One region of the Vibrio sp. RC586 genome, then DNA from elsewhere that is predicted to be linked to it. Evidence: predicted binding sites of a transcription regulator. Region 1 holds the regulator's gene; each other region holds the start of a gene.

Region 1 (4,876 bases):
TTCGTGCGGGCATCGTCAATCGTAACCGCCAATTAACCGGAGCCAGTGGTGATGCACCGTTTGGTGGCCCTGGCGCTTCAGGCAATTTACGCCCGAGTGCTTTTTATGCCGCCGATTATTGCGCTTATCCGATGGCCTCAATGGAGGGGGAGACAACATTGCTTCCTGCGACTTTGAGCCCAGGCGTTGAACTCTAATCATAATTTATTTTGTGCCTGCGCAGCCAAGTAGGCACTTTTTTCGTCACAGGTTGATATTTCTTACTCTTGCTACAGAACTAACAAGGAGGCGTTATGACGCCAACCGTTTTATTTCAATCGCTCTGGAATGATTATATTGAGCGCCTCTGCCCATCGGCAGAGAAAGTGCATCAACTCTTACAAGAAGATGAGCCGCTGATTAATGACCACATTGCGCTGCGCACATTTAATGTCGCGCCGCTAGGATTAGAAACGTTGGCGAAGCCGTTTCTGGCGCTCGGCTATCAACCGTGTGGTGAGTACGAATTCAAAAGCAAAAAGCTGGCCGCTAAGCATTTTGAACATCCTGATCCTTTGCAACCGAAAGTCTTCATCAGTGAACTGAAAGTGGAAGAGTGTTCCCCAGATCTGCAAGCGATTGTGGCGAAGTTGGTGGCTCAGGTCGATGCCGAAGCGTTATCTGGCGAGGCTTTTCTGTATGGTGGCCGTTTATGGAACTTAAGCCATGCCGACTATCTTATTTTAGCGAAAGAGAGCGAGTATGCGGCTTGGCTTGCGGCGCATGGCTATGGCGCAAACCACTTTACGGTCAGCGTGAATCAGCTCAAGGCGCTGCATGAAGTAAAACAGGTCAATGACCATCTGCGTCAACATGGATTTAGCATTAATGAATCGGGTGGGGAAGTAAAGGGCTCACCTGAAGTGTTACTGGAGCAATCTTCAACCATGGCCGATAAAGTCTTAGTGCGTTTTAACGAAAGTGCGGAGATGATCCCCGGTGGGTTTTATGAATTCGCCAAACGTTATCCAATGGCGAATGGGTTGCTCTACCCCGGATTTGTCGAAGCATCGGCGGATAAGATTTTTGAAAGCACGAACCGCTGAGGTTGCCGTGTGATACAAGCAAAAAAATAGCCACCGTTGGGTGGCTATTTTTTATAACACGATACGGGTTAATCGGAGCACTTAGCGAGTGCCGTAAACCACGATGGTTTTACCGTGGGCAGAGATCAGGTTTTGCTCTTCCAGCATCTTCAGGATGCGGCCAACGGTTTCACGAGAACAGCCAACGATTTGACCGATCTCTTGGCGAGTGATCTTGATTTGCATGCCATCTGGGTGAGTCATCGCATCTGGCTGACGCGCAAGATTCAGCAGAGTTTGTGCGATACGGCCCGTTACGTCTAGGAACGCAAGGTCGCCAACTTTCTGGCTGGTCACTTGCAGACGACGAGCCATTTGACCTGAAAGGCGCATCAAGATATCTGGGTTTACTTGGATCAATTGACGGAATTTCTTAAATGAGATCTCAGCCACTTCACAAGGTGTTTTAGCACGAACCCAAGCGGTACGCTCTTGGCCTTCTTCAAACAAGCCAAGCTCACCGATGAAATCACCTTGGTTCAGGTAAGAGAGGATCATCTCTTTACCTTCTTCATCTTTAATCAGTACCGCAACTGAACCTTTAACGATGTAGTACAGCGTTTCCGCCTTCTCACCCGCGTGGATCAATGTGCTTTTTGATGGGTACTTATGAATGTGACAATGTGAAAGAAACCACTCTAGTGTTGGATCGGTTTGAGGTTTACCTAGAACCATAATAATCTCACTTCCTCTGCAGGGTACGCTTGCCGCTATCCATATTTTAGCGAAGCCTCAATTGGGCTTACTAGAATAAGAGGTGTTACCCAAGGCTGCAAGCTATCTTATGTTTCGGTTAAGAATAGTATCCTTTTTCGAAATCGATTTCTTGATTTTAATCGTGTCACCAGTCCGATTTGCTACGCAAAATTGTGCACATGATCACGGTATGAAAAGTAAGCATTCATCACTGTTCGGATCTAGCCGATTTTTCCGGTTTCGATCAGTTGTTGCAGTAGCGGACGCACAATCAAATCCATGGCAAAACTCATTTTGCCACCAGGAACCACGATGGTGTTGTGGCGCGACATGAATGAACCATCAATCATCGCCAGCAAGTATGGGAAATCGACGTTTTTGATGCCACGAAAACGGATCACCACAAAACTCTCATCCAGTGTTGGAATGCCTTTGGCATTGAGTGGGTTAGAAGTATCGACCGTAGGAACACGCTGAAAGTTAATGTGGGTGCGTGAAAACTGTGGGGTGATGAATTTGAGGTAGTCGTCCATTGAACGGACGATGGAATCCATCACCGCTTCGCGTGAATGGCCGCGATCGCGCGTATCGCGTACGTATTTCTGAATCCACTCAAGGTTAACGATCGGCACCATGCCAATCAAAAAGTCGACGTGTTGTGCAACATTGACATCACCATCGACTACACCGCCGTGTAAGCCTTCATAAAACAGCACATCTGAGTTTTCGGGCAGTGATTGCCAAGGCGTAAACGTGCCGGGCATCTGGTTATACGGCACTGCTTCATCAAAGGTGTGCAAGTAGCGGCGCACTTGGCCGGTGCCTACTTTTCCGTATTGGCGGAAGAATTCTTCAAGGGTTGGGAAATCGTTGGCTTGGGGACCAAAGTAACTGATATGGCGACCTTGCTCGCGTGCCTTGCGGATTTCTACATCCATTTCTGGACGGGTGAAGCGATGAAAACTGTCCCCCTCAACCCAAGCAGGCTTGATGCTCATCATATTGAACATCTTGCGAAAGGCTTCAGAGGTGGTTGTGGTACCGGCGCCGGAAGAACCCGTCACCGCAATAATCGGATGTTTGGCTGACATGACAAACCTTGTCCTTAAGTCCTTGATTTTGGTGCTAACTCAGGCACCACCCGGAAATGACTATAGCACGGAAAATGAAGCCGTCACTGCTTGGCTAAAACGGATGGCATTTAATATCGAAGGTTTCATGCAATTCTGAATAGACGATCACAGCTTGCCCTGATTGTAACTGCGTGCGTACTTGAGCAATTTTTTCCTCCAGCGACACTTCTACATCACCATAATCTGTGCCTTCACGCAGTACAAATTCACGGATCAAATTGTCGAGTGTTTCCGGCGCAATTTGTTGCCATGGAATGATCATAAATACCTCTTTATTTTATGATGGATCCCAACCCGACTTGGAGCGCTTACTCCAAGTCGTTTGAGTCTTTCCCCTTACAATGATACTGCATTAAAAGAGGAGGGGCGCGTTAGGATTGATGCAGAAAGTCATCACGCAGATGTGAGTAATACTCGGGCAGGGTTTGCTCTAGCCAAAAGCGGGGCTTTAGCCATGATCCACTCAGAAAACCCACATGGCCGCCATGCTCAAACAAACGGTAATCGATGTTCGCTGGCAGTGGGAAATCTGGGATCACGGCTTCGGTCATAAACGGATCGTCTTTGGCATGAATGATCTGTGTCGGGACTCGGATCTGAGTGAGTTGCTTGAGTCCCGAGCATTGCTGATAGTAATCAGACGCATCTTGAAAACCGTGCAGTGGCGCGGTGATCACGTCATCAAACTCAGCAAGTTTAGCGATAGCGTTGATCCGCTCTGAGCTCAGTGGCAAAGCGTTTTCCAATAGTGCGTATTTAGCCATGGCATTTTTCTTCAAAGAAGAGAGCAGATACGCGCGATACACTTTAGATAAACCTTGCTCGATACGTTGTGAGCAGGCGGCTAAATCGAGTGGCGCAGAAATCAAGGTGGCGGCGCTGACGATAGGATCATCACGATACTGCGCAAGATAGTTCGCGAGCATGTTGCCGCCGAGTGAAACACCGACTGCAACGATAGGACGCCCTGGCAATTGTTTACGCAGGTATTCAAGCACAAAACGCGCATCCCCCGTTTCACCGGAATGGTAAGCGCGTGCTAAGTGGTTGGGTTTACCACTGCAACCGCGAAAATGCATCATGACTGAGAGCCAGCCTTGCCTCGCAAACGCGTGCATCAATCCGTTGGCATAGGGGCTATTAAAGCTGCCTTCTAAGCCGTGGAATAATACAAACAGTGGCTTGTGCTGTGCATGTGGCGTGCGCCAGTCTTCACTCCATGCTAAATCGAGGAAGTCACCATCTGGAGTGAATAGGGTTTGCCATTCGGCAGCAAACAGCGGCTGTTTACGCAGCAAGCGTGGCAGCAGAGTTTGTAAATGGGGGTTAGCAAGCCCCTTGGCAGCAATAAAATGAGTCATGATTTTGAATTATTGTGTTCACAGTGCGGAGCAGAAAATTGCTCGGCTAAGTATTCAGCGCCGAGCATCTTACAATATTGATGCGTGAGCGGTATAGCTTGCGCGGGATAGAGTGTTAACCGATTGAGACATTCTACCAAATCTGCTTGCTGCTGCTTTTCCAGTTGCAGCTCAAACTGCAGCGTTTCGCGATAGAGGGTGTCCGGAAGATGGGTTTTAAGCCGACGCCGCAAATCGCGAAAACTGTGCAACAGATTTTCTGAATGATTGAGACATTCGAGCACGGTTGGCCAGTCGGCTTCGGTTAACGTGAGTTGCTGTTCATCGATCCATTTGAGCAACAGCAGCAGATTGACATTGCCGTGATGGCTATTTTGCAATCGTAAGCACGCCTCTTTCACCTCGCGTACACTGTAATACTGCAAACTGAATTGCCAGAGTCTTTCCAGTGTTAATCTTGGTTTGGCGTGCTCATCATTCATTTAACCGTTGAACTCCTGTTCCATCTCTTCCAAGGTTTCCTGCTCGGCCATCCATTCTAGCTCGACTTGCTCTAGCTCGG
Region 2 (4,876 bases), on a different contig from region 1:
TAGCGCCCGATGAACTGCCCGTTCCGGTGAAATTAGTGCATCTCAACAAATGCCCTATTCTTGCTCCAGCCAAGACTCTGACAGCAGAGAATGCTGAAAAGATTGGTATTGATCGCGAACAGTGTCTTGCCCATTTGAATGTGATTCGTCAGCACCCAGAAATTCGTGAAAAACTGGTGACGGTATTCAGTCAAGAGCGCGAGTTTGCCAAGGAAAACAATGTGGATAGCCAATTGTATGAAGGGTTCTTCTCGCCTGCCGATCGTGCGGCGATGGAGATCATTCGTACCACATCACCGGATAATCTTGGCAGCCTTGAGATTAAAGTGGCAGATAAACGTATCGAACCACTGTTGTTCCGTTACCGCGCTCGCCATTACCCACATACCTTAACCGATGCCGAGCAGCGCCGCTGGGCAGCGCATTGTCGTGACTATTTTGAACGTAACCTTGAAAGCTATATGCTCAATTTGGAAAACTTAGTTCATGAACATCAGACTGACGAAAAGAAAATGGCGATTTTAAAATCCGTCTACCATTACGTTGAAAAGCTCGCTCACTAACGTTTATTTTTACTTGCTGACTTCATTAATGATCAAAAAAATAGCTCAATACTGCGTCTCGATGGGACTGATTTTTCTCTGTCTCTTGGCAGGCATCAACTTACAAACTTGGTTAGGCATTGCCATTCCCGGCAGCATCATAGGGTTACTGATCCTATTTGGCTTGATGGCCAGCGGTTTAGTACCTGTCGAATGGGTCAAACCTAGCGCCACCCTTTTTATCCGCTACATGATTTTACTGTTCGTCCCGATCAGTGTCGGCTTGATGGTGCACTTCGATACGCTACTGGCTAACATCGCACCGATCCTTGCCAGCGCTATCGGTGGCACCTTAATTGTTATGGTGACACTGGGACTGATACTGGATCGCATGCTGAAGAAGGGGAAAAAATCATGTGGTTGATCATCACTCTGCTGGTGTTTTTCGCGGCGCGTTGGCTCGCACAAAAATGCAAAACACCGTTAGCCAACCCATTGTTAATCAGTATTGGGATACTGATCCCGTTGCTGACCTATCTGAAAGTGCCTTTTGAAACCTACTATGCCGATAATCAGTGGCTGAGTTACTTGCTGCAACCTGCCGTGGTTGCTCTGGCTTACCCGCTCTATGAACAATTACCGCAAATTCGTGCCAACTGGCGTCTTATCGCTTTAGCGTGTGGCGTGGGCAGTGTGATGTCGATGATCACAGCCAGCTTGATTGCAGTATCCATGGGAGCGGACATCCCCTTAATCGCGGCATTAATGGGGAAATCAGTAACGACACCGATTGCCATGGAAGTCGCCCGTCAATTGGGGGGAGAACCGGCTATCGCTGCGATTTTGGTACTACTCGTTGGCCTCTTTGGGGCAATCCTTGCTTACCCCATCTACAAACTGCTCAACATTACCCACCCGATTGCTCGTGGCTTGACGATGGGAACCGTTTCTCACGCTCTCGGTACAGCAACATGCGCCGAGAAAGATCCGCGTGATGCCGCCTTTAGCTCTTTAGCTTTAGTGATATGCGGCGTTATTACTTCGGTTTTTGCACCAAGCTTATTCGCGTTGGCTCTCTGGCTGAACTAAACCACTCTTAGAGTGATATCACATATCATCGGGCTGCAATCGATATCATGTGTGACATCACTCTAACAATGAAACACTGATAATTATTGCAGCCTTTAGTGTGACTTAAATCACTAAATAAAATCTCATATTCCCTAAAATAGGATCCCATGCTACGAAAAGGAATCACTATGAGAAACCGTGTTGAACAAGCATTACAACAGATGCCCGCCTCTTTTGCCCCTTACTTACGCGAATTGGTGCTGGCCAACAATTTCGATGCTACTTTCTCTGCCGAGCAGTACCAGCAATTATTGACCCTTTCCGGACTTGAAGATGCCGACCTGCGCGTTGCGCTTTTACCGATTGCCGCCGCTTACTCTTTTGCGCCTATTTCCGAATTTTATGTAGGCGCCATCGTACGTGGCATCTCAGGTCGCCTCTATCTTGGTGCAAATATGGAATTCACTGGTGCACAATTAGGTCAAACCGTTCACGCAGAGCAATGCGCCATCAGCCATGCTTGGATGAAAGGTGAACAAGGCGTTGCCGACATTACCATCAACTTCAGTCCTTGTGGCCATTGTCGCCAGTTTATGAATGAGCTGACCACCGCCTCTTCGCTGAGAATCCAGCTTCCAAAACGTGCAGCAAAAAGCTTACAAGAGTATCTACCCGAATCGTTTGGCCCTGCCGATCTCGGTATTGATTCAGGCCTGATGAGCCCAGTCAATCATGGTAAAACCACTAACGATGATGAAGAGTTGATCCAACAAGCCCTGCGTGCGATGAACATCAGCCATTCACCTTATACCCAAAACTTCAGTGGGGTTGCACTGAAAATGCGCAGTGGTGCAGTTTACCTTGGCGCGTATGCCGAAAATGCTGCATTTAACCCAAGCTTGCCACCGCTACAAGTGGCCTTAGCACAAGCCATGATGATGGGTGAATCGTTTGAGGAAATCGAAGCCGCTGCACTAGTAGAAAGTACAACCGGTAAAATCAGCCATCTTGCCGATACACAAGCGACACTGGAAGTGATTAATCCGGATATCCCGCTCTCCTATCTTTCACTGTAAATCGAAAAGAAGAGGCCGCTGGCCTCTTCACTTTTTTGTACCAACACTTTTGCTAAACCGCTTGCGAAAGCTGTCGTGCGCACATTTTTCCATCACCTACCATGACGTTCTGAATAAAGCCTGATAATTTGCGCTTTTTACACGCATCTCTAGCGAGCTATGTTCGAACAAATCGTTGCGATACTTTTTCCGGTCATCAGCTTGGTGCTGATTGGTTATCTGATTGGCCTCTGGCTCAAACCCGATTTTCGCCCGATCAATCGCATCAATATGGAGGCCTTTGTGCCTGCGTTGGTGTTTTCTTCACTGGTCAACATGCCGCTGGATACACAGCAGACACCCCTGCTAATCTCAGCTCTCATTGCCGTATTGTTGCCTGGCGTATTGATGCTAGGAGTGTGTCGTTTGGGCGGATGGTCATTTAAAACATGGGCTCCGCTACACATGTTTCGCAACAGCGGTAATTTAGCGATTCCCCTGTTTACTTATGCTTTTGGCGAAACAGCACTCCCCTCTGCCGTGTTGCTGTTTGTGGTCTCTATGTGTCTGCACATTAGCTTAGGCGTTGCCATGTTAAGCAAAGGCAGCGTGTTGAAAACAGTGCTCAGCGCTCCTGTTTTTTTAGCATCCTCACTGGCTTTACTACTCAATCTAAGTGGAGTCTCTGTCTGGTCACCCTTATACAACGCCACCGCTTTACTCGGGCAAGCCGCCGTTCCGGTGATGCTGCTTTCACTCGGGTCGCAAATGATCAATCTGCGTTTAGAGGGCCTGAAAGTGGGCATCATTTCTACGGTGCAATCTTTACTTACTGGCGCTTGTGCGTTTGTGGTGATTTATCTTTTCATTCCCCTACCCCCTCTACAACTGCAAATGATGGTGCTGTTTACCATGCTGCCACCCGCGGTGATGAACTACCTCTTTGCCGAACGCTACCACATAGAACCGGCTCAGGTTGCCGCTATGGTGCTATTTGGGAATTTCTTCAGCTTATTGAGCCTACCCATTTTGCTCTTTATCGCCCTTTCTCTATGATGGACATTCTCCACAAAACTGTCATCAACTTGACCAAACATGAGCTAATCTGACTGGTTACAGCGGGAAGCAAACGTTTTCTTTTCTGCTTTGTTCCAGTATCATGGCCGCTGTTTTTTGCTAATGTTGACTGAATAACTATAAGGATTGTCTATGTTTGGGACAGCAACTCGGGATAACGCAACACGAGTACTTTTGCTTGGTTCTGGTGAGCTCGGTAAAGAAGTAGCGATTGAATGCCAACGTCTTGGCCTCGAAGTGATCGCCTGTGATCGTTACGCCGATGCGCCTGCCATGCAGGTTGCCCATCGCAGCCATGTATTTGATATGCTTGATACCGATGCATTGCAGCAAGTCATTGATTTAGAAAAACCTCATTTTGTCGTACCCGAAATTGAAGCGATTGCCACGAGCAAATTGGTCGAGTTAGAAGCGCAAGGCTTGAATGTGGTTCCGACCGCCAATGCGACTCGCCTGACGATGAACCGTGAAGGCATTCGTCGACTCGCGGCGGAAGAGTTGGGTCTACCGACTTCCCATTATCAATTCGCGGATAGCTACGAAAGCTTTGCCGCAGCAGTAGAAACCATTGGTCTACCTTGTGTTTGTAAACCAGTCATGAGCTCATCAGGCAAAGGACAAAGTGTTATTCGCACCCCAGAACAAATTGAAGCCGCGTGGCAGTACGCTCAGCAAGGCGGGCGCAGTGGCGCAGGCCGTGTGATTGTTGAAGGCTTTGTCGACTTTGATTACGAGATCACGCTGCTGACAGTACGTGCCGTAGATGGTGTTCATTTCTGTGCACCTATCGGTCATCGTCAAGAAGATGGAGACTACCGTGAATCATGGCAACCACAAGTGATGTCGGAAAATGCCATCAAAGCCGCTGAATACGTAGCAGAACAAGTCGTCAATGCTCTCGGTGGTTACGGCTTGTTTGGCGTTGAACTGTTTGTGAAAGGCGATAAAGTCATCTTCAACGAAGTCTCTCCTCGCCCACACGATACCGGAATGGTCACGCTGATTTCCCAAGAACTGTCTGAGTTCGCTCTGCATGTGCGCGCGTTTACTGGTCTGCCTATTGGCCAAATTGTGCAATATGGGCCATCAGCCTCAGCCGCGATTCTTGGCCAAGGCCAGTCTCAAAACATT
Region 3 (4,876 bases), on a different contig from region 1:
AAAGGGGTGAACACTTTAAAAAACTCACCTTGCTGAGTGCGTACAGAGCCAGGAGGAAGAATGCACTTATCATCAAATGCCCACCATGCAATCTGCTGTTCTGCGAGCCGCTGCTCCGTGCGGAGATCACGCTGCTGTTCATCCAGCTCATAATCTCGATTCGCGAATACCTGCTTGGCTTTAAGAGTCTTCGCTAACTGACAGATCACCTCGGCAGCATCATGGAAATCAGCAACTTGGCGATAAAGAAGCGGAACATTCAGCTTCGCGAGTTCTTGCTGCAGGGCTCCCAAACGCCGCCAGATAAAATCCGCTTGTATCGGAGCTAAATGGTGCTGTTGCCACTGCTTCGGTGTAGCAAGGTACACCGCCACCACGGGGTCACCACTTGCAATAGCCGCCGAGAGTGCACTGTTATCGACGCAGCGCAGATCGCGCCGCAACCAAACCAATCGCATACCAATACCTTATTGCTGTTGTAACTGTTGCAATACCTCGGACAGCACACACCGATCACCAAACCGCTGTTGCAAACTGTCTAATGCCGAGAGCTGCGTGGCTGGCAAAGAGCGATGAGCATGAAGCGCCAAGGTGTGATATGAAGCTAGACTGGGATGATCTTGTAAACCGCGAATATCCTCTACCGCTTCAAGTAGAGTCACTTGATAACCTTTTTCTGCCCAAGCGAGAGCCCATAGCCAAGCATTGAGTGAACCAGCTTCGTCCAAACTGATGCACAAACACTTGCCTTTGGTGGAGGCTTTGTTTTCAGCATCGAGAATAAACGCTAACTTAGTCAACATTAGAATGCGAAACAGCCCCATTTGTAGGGAACGCAGTGGCCCTTTCACTCTTTCTAAAGCTTCTGCAACAGGCTGTAAAAACTGAGCTTGCATCACATTCAGTGGGTATTCTTTTAATACAGTTGCGATGATCTGCTCTGCTTTGGAGCGCTGTAATGCAGCCAATGCCGTGAGTAAAGCTTCGCACTCTTCCAGTTGGTGAGCACTTTGTGGGGCGAATTCTGGATCAGTCACACCACTTTGTAACAGTGGCCCGACTTTACCAATCGCCACCCCTTTCGCCAGCCAGCTTTGGATTTGGCGGATCATTTCGATGTCTTGCTCGGTGAACAAACGGTGCCCTTTTTCAGTACGATCCGGCTGCACCAAATTATACCGACGCTGCCATGCACGCAGAGTTACAGGCTTTACGCCGGTTATCTCTGCTACTTCGCGAATCGCGTAACGTTTTTCATCACAAGCCATAACGTAATTTCAACTCCGAAGGATAAGGATTCAGATAGCGTTGTTGATCAAGATACCCATCGGGATACAACGCGAGATAATGTTTTAGCAAAGTCAGTGGCGCAAGCAGTGGCAGTTCACCTAATCGGTAGCTTTCGATCACTTGCGACAATTCTGCTTTTTGCAATTTGTTGAGCGAGCGTTTGAAATACCCTTGCAGATGCATCAGCACATTGGTGTTGTTCTTGCGACTGGCACGGTGAGCCAAGGCCTGCATCAAACCTAAGCGGTACTCCTGAATAAAAGTATCCAGCGGATACTGTTTCACATTGGCCACCAATTTTCCCAAAGCCCGATAGGACTCTGGATGATGCGCCATCAAACTCAATTTGTAGCGAGAGTGGAAATCCACCACTTTTTTGGCACTAGGCAATTCACCCATACTGAGATGAAAATCATGCAAGCAATACAGACGAGTGATGAAGTTTTCACGTAGCACTGGATCATTCAAACGACCATCCTCTTCAACAGGCAACCAAGGCATTTTTTCCATCAAGATTCGAGTGTAAATACCCACCCCCTCTTTCTCAGTGCCATGCTGTTTGTACACTTTGACTCGTTCCATACCGCAACTTGGGGACTTCGCACAGACGATATAGCCGCAAAGATCTGAGGTTTGCAACTCAGCGATTTTTTGCTGCGAATAGCGTTCCAGCCCTTCGGTATGGTCACGAGTGCCATCTTTGGTTTCCACCAAGGCAATCCGTTCACTCTCAGAGATCAGCCGTAAGGTTGCTCGTGGCACTGGCAAGCCCATCCCCATTTCAGGGCAGACAGAAACAAATTCAGCGTAACGCGCGAGTTCATCTGTAACGAAATGGCTGATTTTGTGCCCGCCATCGAAGCGTACTTTCGCCCCGAGAAGACAAGCACTGATGCCAATTTTGAGCGGCGTGGTCTGCATACGAGTCTCCAACACTTATCTGTACAATTAAAATTTCCGTACAAGATCTATAGCACGCCACCACAAGCTATACAAATTTTATTTTTGTACACGAAATACACCTACACACTAGCCAAACGATTAGCTCAACGGTTGCCTTATCAATTTCAACATATTTCGTTATCAACCTCTTAAATTCCGTTTGAAAGAGAGTATTTTGTGACAACCCTCTCAAGGAGCCCTGTCTATACTGGCTAGTATTGGCGCAACAGATAAATCCTCAGCCAACAGGATTTGTAATCAATCTTTACTCCGTTGGCTGAACTGAATTGGAGAATAACCATGGCAACCCCACACATTAATGCACAAGCTGGTGATTTTGCTGAAACCGTATTGATGCCAGGCGACCCACTACGCGCAAAATACATTGCAGAAACCTTCTTAGAAGACGTGAAGCAAGTGTGCGATGTACGCAGCATGTTTGGTTTTACTGGCACTTATAAAGGCAAAAAAGTGTCTGTCATGGGCCATGGGATGGGCATTCCATCTTGCAGCATCTATGTCCATGAGTTGATTGCAGAATATGGCGTGAAGAACATTATTCGTATCGGTAGCTGTGGCGCAGTGCGTGACGATGTGAAACTGATGGACGTGGTGATCGGCATGGGTGCATCGACCGACTCTAAAGTAAACCGCATCCGCTTCAGCGGTCATGATTTTGCTGCGATCGCGGATTACGATCTGCTGGAAACTGCCGTGAATCAAGCGCGTACTCAACAAGTACCAGTGAAAGTGGGTAACGTTTTCTCTGCGGATCTGTTCTACACCCCTGAGCCAGAAATCTTCGAAAAAATGAAGAAACTGGGCATTTTAGGTGTGGATATGGAAGCAGCTGGTATCTACGGTGTAGCCGCTGACCTTGGCGCTCGTGCACTGACGATTTTGACTGTTTCTGACCACATTCTGCGTGGTGAAAAACTCAGCTCTGAAGATCGTCAAAAATCATTTAATGACATGATGAAAGTCGCGCTTGAAACCGCAATCAACATCTAATTTATCTTGTCATCACCGTCAGGCCAAAAGGTCTGACGGTCAGAAATACCCCGAGGGGGAGATCGTGCCTAACGACCAACTACCACCGGACGCAGAAGGTTTACAACTCAACTTTTGTAAAACATTGGCGTGTGACAACTTTGGATTGAGTGAAGCAAAACATTACGTTTTGCAGCGCGCAAACCCGAAACGGCCAGCGATGGTTTGTCGTGAATGTGGAGCTTTCCCCCCCTTACTTAACAATCGCGAAGTGGTGAATGAACTGCACCGCTTACGTCAATTGCACAGCGAAGGCCTCCCCGCTTGCCATAATCCGGCTTGCACGAATACGGGGTTATCTGTGCACACTCACAAGCAGCTGTACCATGCCTTTGGTTATAGTGGTGATCGTCAGCGTTACCGCTGCAAAGCCTGCCACGCGACTTTTGTTGATAAATGGTCGGGGGCAAACCATAAACTCAATTTCCAAGAATCACTGCTCGGGCTACTGTTTACCGGCTATTCAGTGCGTGAAATCTGCCGTAAATTGGCGATAAATCCTAAGACGTTTTACGATCATCTTGACCATATTGCCAGCCGTTGCCGACGCAAATTAGCAATGATCGATGCGCGTTGGATCAACCATGCTAAAGCGTATCATTTCGCCTCTCACTACCAACCTTTACAGGCGCACAGCCAAAATGGTGTGTATTGGATAGCCACGGGCGATGCCCAAACAGGATACATTCTCTGCCAACATCTAAACTACTCCGCCAAAGAAGAACCCATTGGTAGCCTAGACCACGACCCGTACCAAACGCCTGCGCGTTTTGTACCTCGAGCATATCAGGCAGAAACCCAAGCCTCGCCCCCTCAAAATGCCACACTACTTCGAGAACGGATTGATAACCACTACCAGTTAATTCTGGCTCGAGCCAATGTGGAGGATCCGATGGGCAACATGGCTCAGTTCCACTACCCCTCTAAAGGGGCAGTGATTCGACCACCTTACACCTCGTATGCACACTATTTACATGTGTTGGATATGTGCGATCCGGAGAAACGTGTTTCGATTTACATGCCGCAGGATCCTCTGCTGCGTTCGGCGGCATTGAGTGTCAGCCTATCTCGAATTCAACGTCAAAACGTTGACCTTATGTACGTGGAAGAAGACCCCGATTGGCAAGCGCATACCTCATTTGATAAAACAGATATTGTTCATATGGGATGGTGGCGTGACCGTTGGGCTATCGCTCATTCAGGGACCAAAGCGAAAGGCATCTGTTACCTCGCTGGCAGTAATCCAGAGCCGCAGCATTGGCTGCAGCATGCTTCCATCAAACAAATCGAGTTTTATCAAAATCGATTCCAGCTGCTGTTTGAATCTTTCATTAATGAACCACGTCGCAAGCTACGCCCTGGCGGCATCCAACCGTTATTGGATATCTTCCGAGCATGGCATAATTTATGCTATCAAGATAAGCATGGATTCACTGCGGCACAAAACTTAGGTTTATCTCAGCATCCCCTAACATTAAAGGAACTTTTGTCCTAAATTGCTTAGAAAGGAAGAGTGTGAGATAACACCAATTATTGTCGAATGACATGATAAAAGTGTCCGTAATTTCACATGAATTCGTGTTTAATGACGTCT
Region 4 (4,876 bases), on a different contig from region 1:
CGTCGTAGCAAACCTCAAACCACGTAAGATGAAGTTTGGTATGTCAGAAGGCATGATCCTCGCGGCTGGTCCTGGCGGTAGTGACCTGTGGTTGCTTGAACCGCATCAAGGTGCTCAAGCAGGCATGCGCGTGATGTAATTCTCGCCATCCTTTATTCTCGTCTCTCATCAATGTTGAGAGATGAGAGCCTTTAAAGCCTTTGCGACTGCAAAGGCTTTTTTGTTATTGAACATTACGACTACACTGGCACACTTCTCTTCCTAGAACTCAGAATAGCTTTCCTGAAAATACCCACCTTAACTCACATTATTTGCGCAGCTTGCCCCATAAATGTGCATTAAAAATCACAACAAATTTCTAATTAATTGATTTTAAATCAGTAATTCTCTGGCATTCAAACTGCACTATTCCCAACATCCTCTCTTCTCTCTCTTTCAAATACAGAGAGGAACCGTCAAACACCAACACGGAGGTAACTATGTTTGTGACGATTTCAATGCTTGTTTCAGTGGCTATTCTTGGCTTGATTTACACACTTTCTCAACAAAAGCACTCTGCGCAGCAGCGTAAATTTGAGTTGCTTGTTTGTTTGCGCGAAGTACTTGCCCTGTGTCGCCAGCATCGTAGTTTGACTCACCAAACTCTTAGTCAGTTAGGGCTTGGTCAACAAGGAATGACTCAGCAAAGGCAACTCCATCTGCAAGATTTACAACAGCACTTGTTGGAGAAATCAGAGCAACTGATCCAAATCGCCCATTTTGATAACAGACCGTCTTATCGGATTTTGCAGAACTCATTAAAGAAGGTGTTAAACGAGTGGTCACAAGCTAACGTGAGCAAGAATCAACGCTTGCATGGCAAGCTGATCCGCCACTGCATGTATTTGATGGATGATGTGGTATTGGCATGGTTAGCGGAATCAGGTCGTGAAGAACTGAGTGATGAGTACCATATGAACTGGCAGCAAATTTTTGATGCAATGGAGACACTGACTCAATTACGCCTGTGTATTGACGATACTCGAAATGAAAACAACGGGTTACGTATAAGACATTATTGTGAAATGATGCAACGCAAGCTGAATCAATTGGCGCTAATCAGCCCCTTAACGCTGGGCTCGCCAGTCTGTTCATCCGCAATGCGTCAACTCAATGAGGTGACGGACAATACTCACGTAGAGTTGGAGAGCGATGCGCTGTACCAATTAAGCTCTGAGCTTTCATCAACCATTGCTCAGGTTTACGATCATATGCTCAATGATCTGGTGGAAAGCCTTTATCACCCTTTGCCGCAACTCGTTGTCGCTTAAACAGAAGCGGAAAACAGAAAGCGCCACACAAGGTGGCGCTTTTTAGTCATACTCTTTAGTAATAACTAAGGAGTCTATGAATTATTTGAGCATCTTACGCGCAGCTTCCACCACGACTTTGATTGAGCGCGCTTCGGTTTCTTTCAGTGTCGCGTGGTCTGGGATCTCTTTCTGAGTACGGTTGATGATCACACCCGCTACACAGCCCGCTTTCAAACCTGAACTTGCACACATGGTCAACAGAGTTGCGGATTCCATTTCAAAGTTCAGCACGCCCATCTCTTGCCACTCTTTCATGGAGCCTTGGAAACGGCGCACGACGCGACCAGTAAAAGTGTCGTAACGCTCTTGGCCTGGGTAGAAGGTATCAGAAGAAGCCGTGATACCCATATGTACCGCCGCACCGCTTTCTTGTGCCGCCGCTTTCATTGCGGTTGCAACATCAAAATCCGGTACAGCAGGGAATTCCATCGGTGCGAAGTGCAGGCTTGCACCATCCAAACGCACTGAACCAGTTGTAACAATCATGTCACCCACATTAACGTGGGGCTGAATAGCACCTGTAGTGCCAACACGCAGGAAAGTGCGCACACCCAATTGTGCCAATTCTTCAACCGCAATCGACGTTGAAGGGCCACCAATACCGGTTGAACAAACCACAACAGACTGGCCATCCAGCTCCGCGCGGTACACGGTATATTCACGATGGCTAGCGAGGAAAACTGGGTTATCCATCAGCTCCGCAATTTTCTGCACACGAGCAGGATCACCCGGAATAATGGCTAATGTTGCACCATTTAAATCAGCTTCGGTCACACCAAGGTGAAATACAGTTTTGGTCATAAGGGGGCTCCTTCATTGCGTCTATTCAGCGCACTTATCATTTAGGGTACTGAGACACTGTACCTGATAGAGTCATCTAATTAAGTGATTTCAATCACAAGGAAAAGAGCAATGAGTGACAAACTTTCACAAATTATCGATCAATATCACAATGCAAATGTATCTGTGCTGCAAATCTATCCATATATACGGAAAGGCTATGTAGGAGCTGGCTCATTAGAATGATGGCATCATTTCAACTAGGGGGACTTCCCCTAGTTGAACGTCCATTATGAGGATTGAGAAGATGAATTTTGAGTACGGAACTTGAGCAAACGCAACGCGTTGAGTGTAACCAGTGCTGTTGCCCCACTATCGGCAAGCACCGCGACCCATAGACCTGTGATACCCAGTAGGCTTGTGACCAAAAACACGACTTTGAGTCCTAATGATAAGGTGACGTTTTGGCGAATGATGCTCAACGTGGCGCGTGAAAGCTCAATCATCCCCGCAAGCTCAACCAAACGGTTGTGGGTAATTGCAGCATCGGCGGTTTCTAGTGCGACATCGGTACCACCGCCCATCGCAATACCTATACTTGCTTCTTTCATCGCGGGCGCATCATTAATGCCATCCCCGACCATGGCAACTCGTTGGTTTTGCGCCAACTGTTGGATATAACGCACTTTATCTTGGGGCAATAATCCTGCACGAAAATCCATATTGAGTTGACGGCTCATCGCCGCAGCACTGCGTTCATTGTCGCCGGTCAACATCAATGCATTCACACCGATGTTCTGCAAAGCTTCAACAGCTTGGCGCGCATCATCACGCAAGGTATCTTGCCAAGCAATAACACCGACAACGCTCTCTCCTTCTAACATCACCACAACAGTTTTACTTTCTGCTTCAAGAGCTGCTACTTGTTGAACGACTGCATCCGGTAAAGCTGTGTCTACTCGATTTGGCGCTAAAATACTGTACGCTACCCCATTGATATGGCCACGAATTCCACGGCCGACCAACGCCGTACGATCTTCAGCTTCTGGAATATCCAACTGAGCAGCTTGCGCTTTAGCAACGAGCGATGTAGCCAATGGATGATGTGAACCCATCTCTATCGCTGCGGCCTGCGCTAATAAGGTAAGGCCATCCCAATCTTGGTAAGGAATGATATCCGTCACTTGTGGTTTACCTTCCGTCAAAGTGCCCGTTTTATCAAACGCAATGGTTTCGATTTTTCCTAATTGCTCTAATGCCGCCCCACCTTTAATCAAAGCCCCACGGCGTGCCGCAGCCGCTAGACCGGATGTAATCGCAGCAGGCGTTGAAATCACTAATGCACAAGGACAAGCAATCAACAGCAGCGCCAAACCACGGTAGATCCACGTTTGCCAATCGGCACCAAATGCCAATGGTGGAATGATGATCACCGCAATCGCGACCAACATCATTAATGGCGTGTACCAACGGCTGAATTTATCTAGGAAACGCTCCAACGGCGCTTTGCGTGACTCCGCTTCTTCGATCATGTGCAAAATACGATCGATCGCATTTTCACCTTGTTTAGAGGTAATTTCGACCTGCACGACTTTGTCAACAATGACGCAACCCGCCGAAACACGATCGCCCTCTGTCAGCTCCACCGGCAGCGATTCCCCCGTTAGTGCGCTATTATCTAGGCTCGCGCTAGCAAGCAAACGACCATCAGCTGGAAGACGCCCACCAGGAGCCACTTCGATAATATCTCCAGGCTGTAACTGCGCCGCAGGCACTGTGATACGTTGACCATTTTCAATTCGTAGGGCATTTTCGGGCACCAACGCCATCAGGGCTTGTACACCCGTGCGCGCCCGTGATGCCGCGTAAGCTTCCAGTCGCTCACCAATCAAAAACAGCAGTAAGACCATAGCGGCTTCTAAGGTTTCGCCGAGATATAAGGCCCCGATAGCGGCAACGGACATTAGCGTTTCAATCGAGAAAGGAGAACCCGATTTCGCCAAACGCCAAGCTTGTTGGATGATAGGGAATAAACCCCATAGACAGGTTGCAATGAAAATCCAACGACTGATGTCGTCTGAACTGACTAAAACACCAATCGCCATCAGTGCCACAATGCCAATAATTCGGCCATTTTCACCCTGCCAGAATCGAGGCTGAGTTTGTGATGATGGCGCAGAGCCTTCCGTTGGGGAGCTTAAAGTAAATCCGGTATCGCGTACCACCTGTTCAATTTGCTGTGCAGTCGCCTGTTGATTAAAACTCACGACCAGTTTTTGAGTTGCAAATGTCACTTGTACTCGAGTGACATCACTCAGTTGCTTGACGGCCTTTTCAATTTTTTGGGCGCAGGAGGGGCAATCCATACCTGACACAAGCCAACTCTGCTGGTAGGTAGCACTAGATGAACCTATCTGACCTCGAGCAGGCTCTTCATCAAGGGTAGAGCCTCCCTCACCCTCAGTAGCGCTACAACAGCTATCCCCCTCGCTGTGTGATGCAACACCTTCAGCTCGGATTGACAAAATTTTAGGGCTACCCGAACAACTCGTAGCATGTGCAGAAAGCGGTTGATGTAATGATTTAGAACGACACGCTTGATGTTTAACACACATATTTCGATCTCCTTTTTGTGGTCTATCGCCAGCCTACACCTTGGAGTTAACTTCAAGGTCAAGCCATTTTTTACGATAAACGCACAAAACAGGTCGCTCTGCATCATTTTCCAACTAAACCGGATGTTG

The links. The regulator CRP, encoded in region 1, controls carbon source genes, mostly activating them, when cyclic AMP is high. The targets are predictions, from matches to a motif close to TGTGANNNNNNTCACA.
Region 2: cdd (cytidine deaminase) is a predicted target of CRP. The motif match lies at 1,682-1,697, and genes of this name have one in related genera.
Region 3: deoD (purine-nucleoside phosphorylase) is a predicted target of CRP. The motif match lies at 2,409-2,424, and genes of this name have one in related genera.
Region 4: udp (uridine phosphorylase) is a predicted target of CRP. The motif match lies at 2,237-2,252, and genes of this name have one in related genera.

The regions. Positions count from the first base shown of each region.
Region 1 covers NZ_ADBD01000005.1:104,640-109,515, reverse strand. The annotation lists gene astD (succinylglutamate-semialdehyde dehydrogenase) at 1-197, shown strand, start outside; gene VOA_RS14990 (DUF1338 domain-containing protein) at 294-1,085, shown strand; gene crp (cAMP-activated global transcriptional regulator CRP) at 1,167-1,799, opposite strand; gene VOA_RS15000 (phosphoribulokinase) at 2,042-2,911, opposite strand; gene VOA_RS15005 (YheU family protein) at 3,006-3,215, opposite strand; gene VOA_RS15010 (hydrolase) at 3,325-4,314, opposite strand; gene VOA_RS15015 (TIGR02444 family protein) at 4,311-4,796, opposite strand; gene VOA_RS15020 (ABC transporter ATP-binding protein) at 4,797-4,876, opposite strand, start outside.
Region 2 covers NZ_ADBD01000007.1:356,933-361,808, forward strand. The annotation lists gene sbcB (exodeoxyribonuclease I) at 1-563, shown strand, start outside; gene VOA_RS12515 (CidA/LrgA family protein) at 592-966, shown strand; gene VOA_RS12510 (LrgB family protein) at 957-1,631, shown strand; gene cdd (cytidine deaminase) at 1,802-2,689, shown strand; gene VOA_RS12500 (AEC family transporter) at 2,849-3,724, shown strand; gene purT (phosphoribosylglycinamide formyltransferase 2) at 3,878-4,876, shown strand, end outside.
Region 3 covers NZ_ADBD01000008.1:374,448-379,323, reverse strand. The annotation lists gene phrB (deoxyribodipyrimidine photo-lyase) at 1-458, opposite strand, end outside; gene VOA_RS08770 (MerR family transcriptional regulator) at 468-1,268, opposite strand; gene VOA_RS08775 (YbgA family protein) at 1,258-2,211, opposite strand; gene deoD (purine-nucleoside phosphorylase) at 2,533-3,243, shown strand; gene VOA_RS08785 (hypothetical protein) at 3,308-4,777, shown strand.
Region 4 covers NZ_ADBD01000007.1:596,430-601,305, forward strand. The annotation lists gene metG (methionine--tRNA ligase) at 1-139, shown strand, start outside; gene VOA_RS11535 (hypothetical protein) at 480-1,310, shown strand; gene udp (uridine phosphorylase) at 1,392-2,153, opposite strand; gene VOA_RS11525 (zinc/cadmium/mercury/lead-transporting ATPase) at 2,423-4,747, opposite strand; gene VOA_RS11520 (CBS domain-containing protein) at 4,862-4,876, opposite strand, start outside.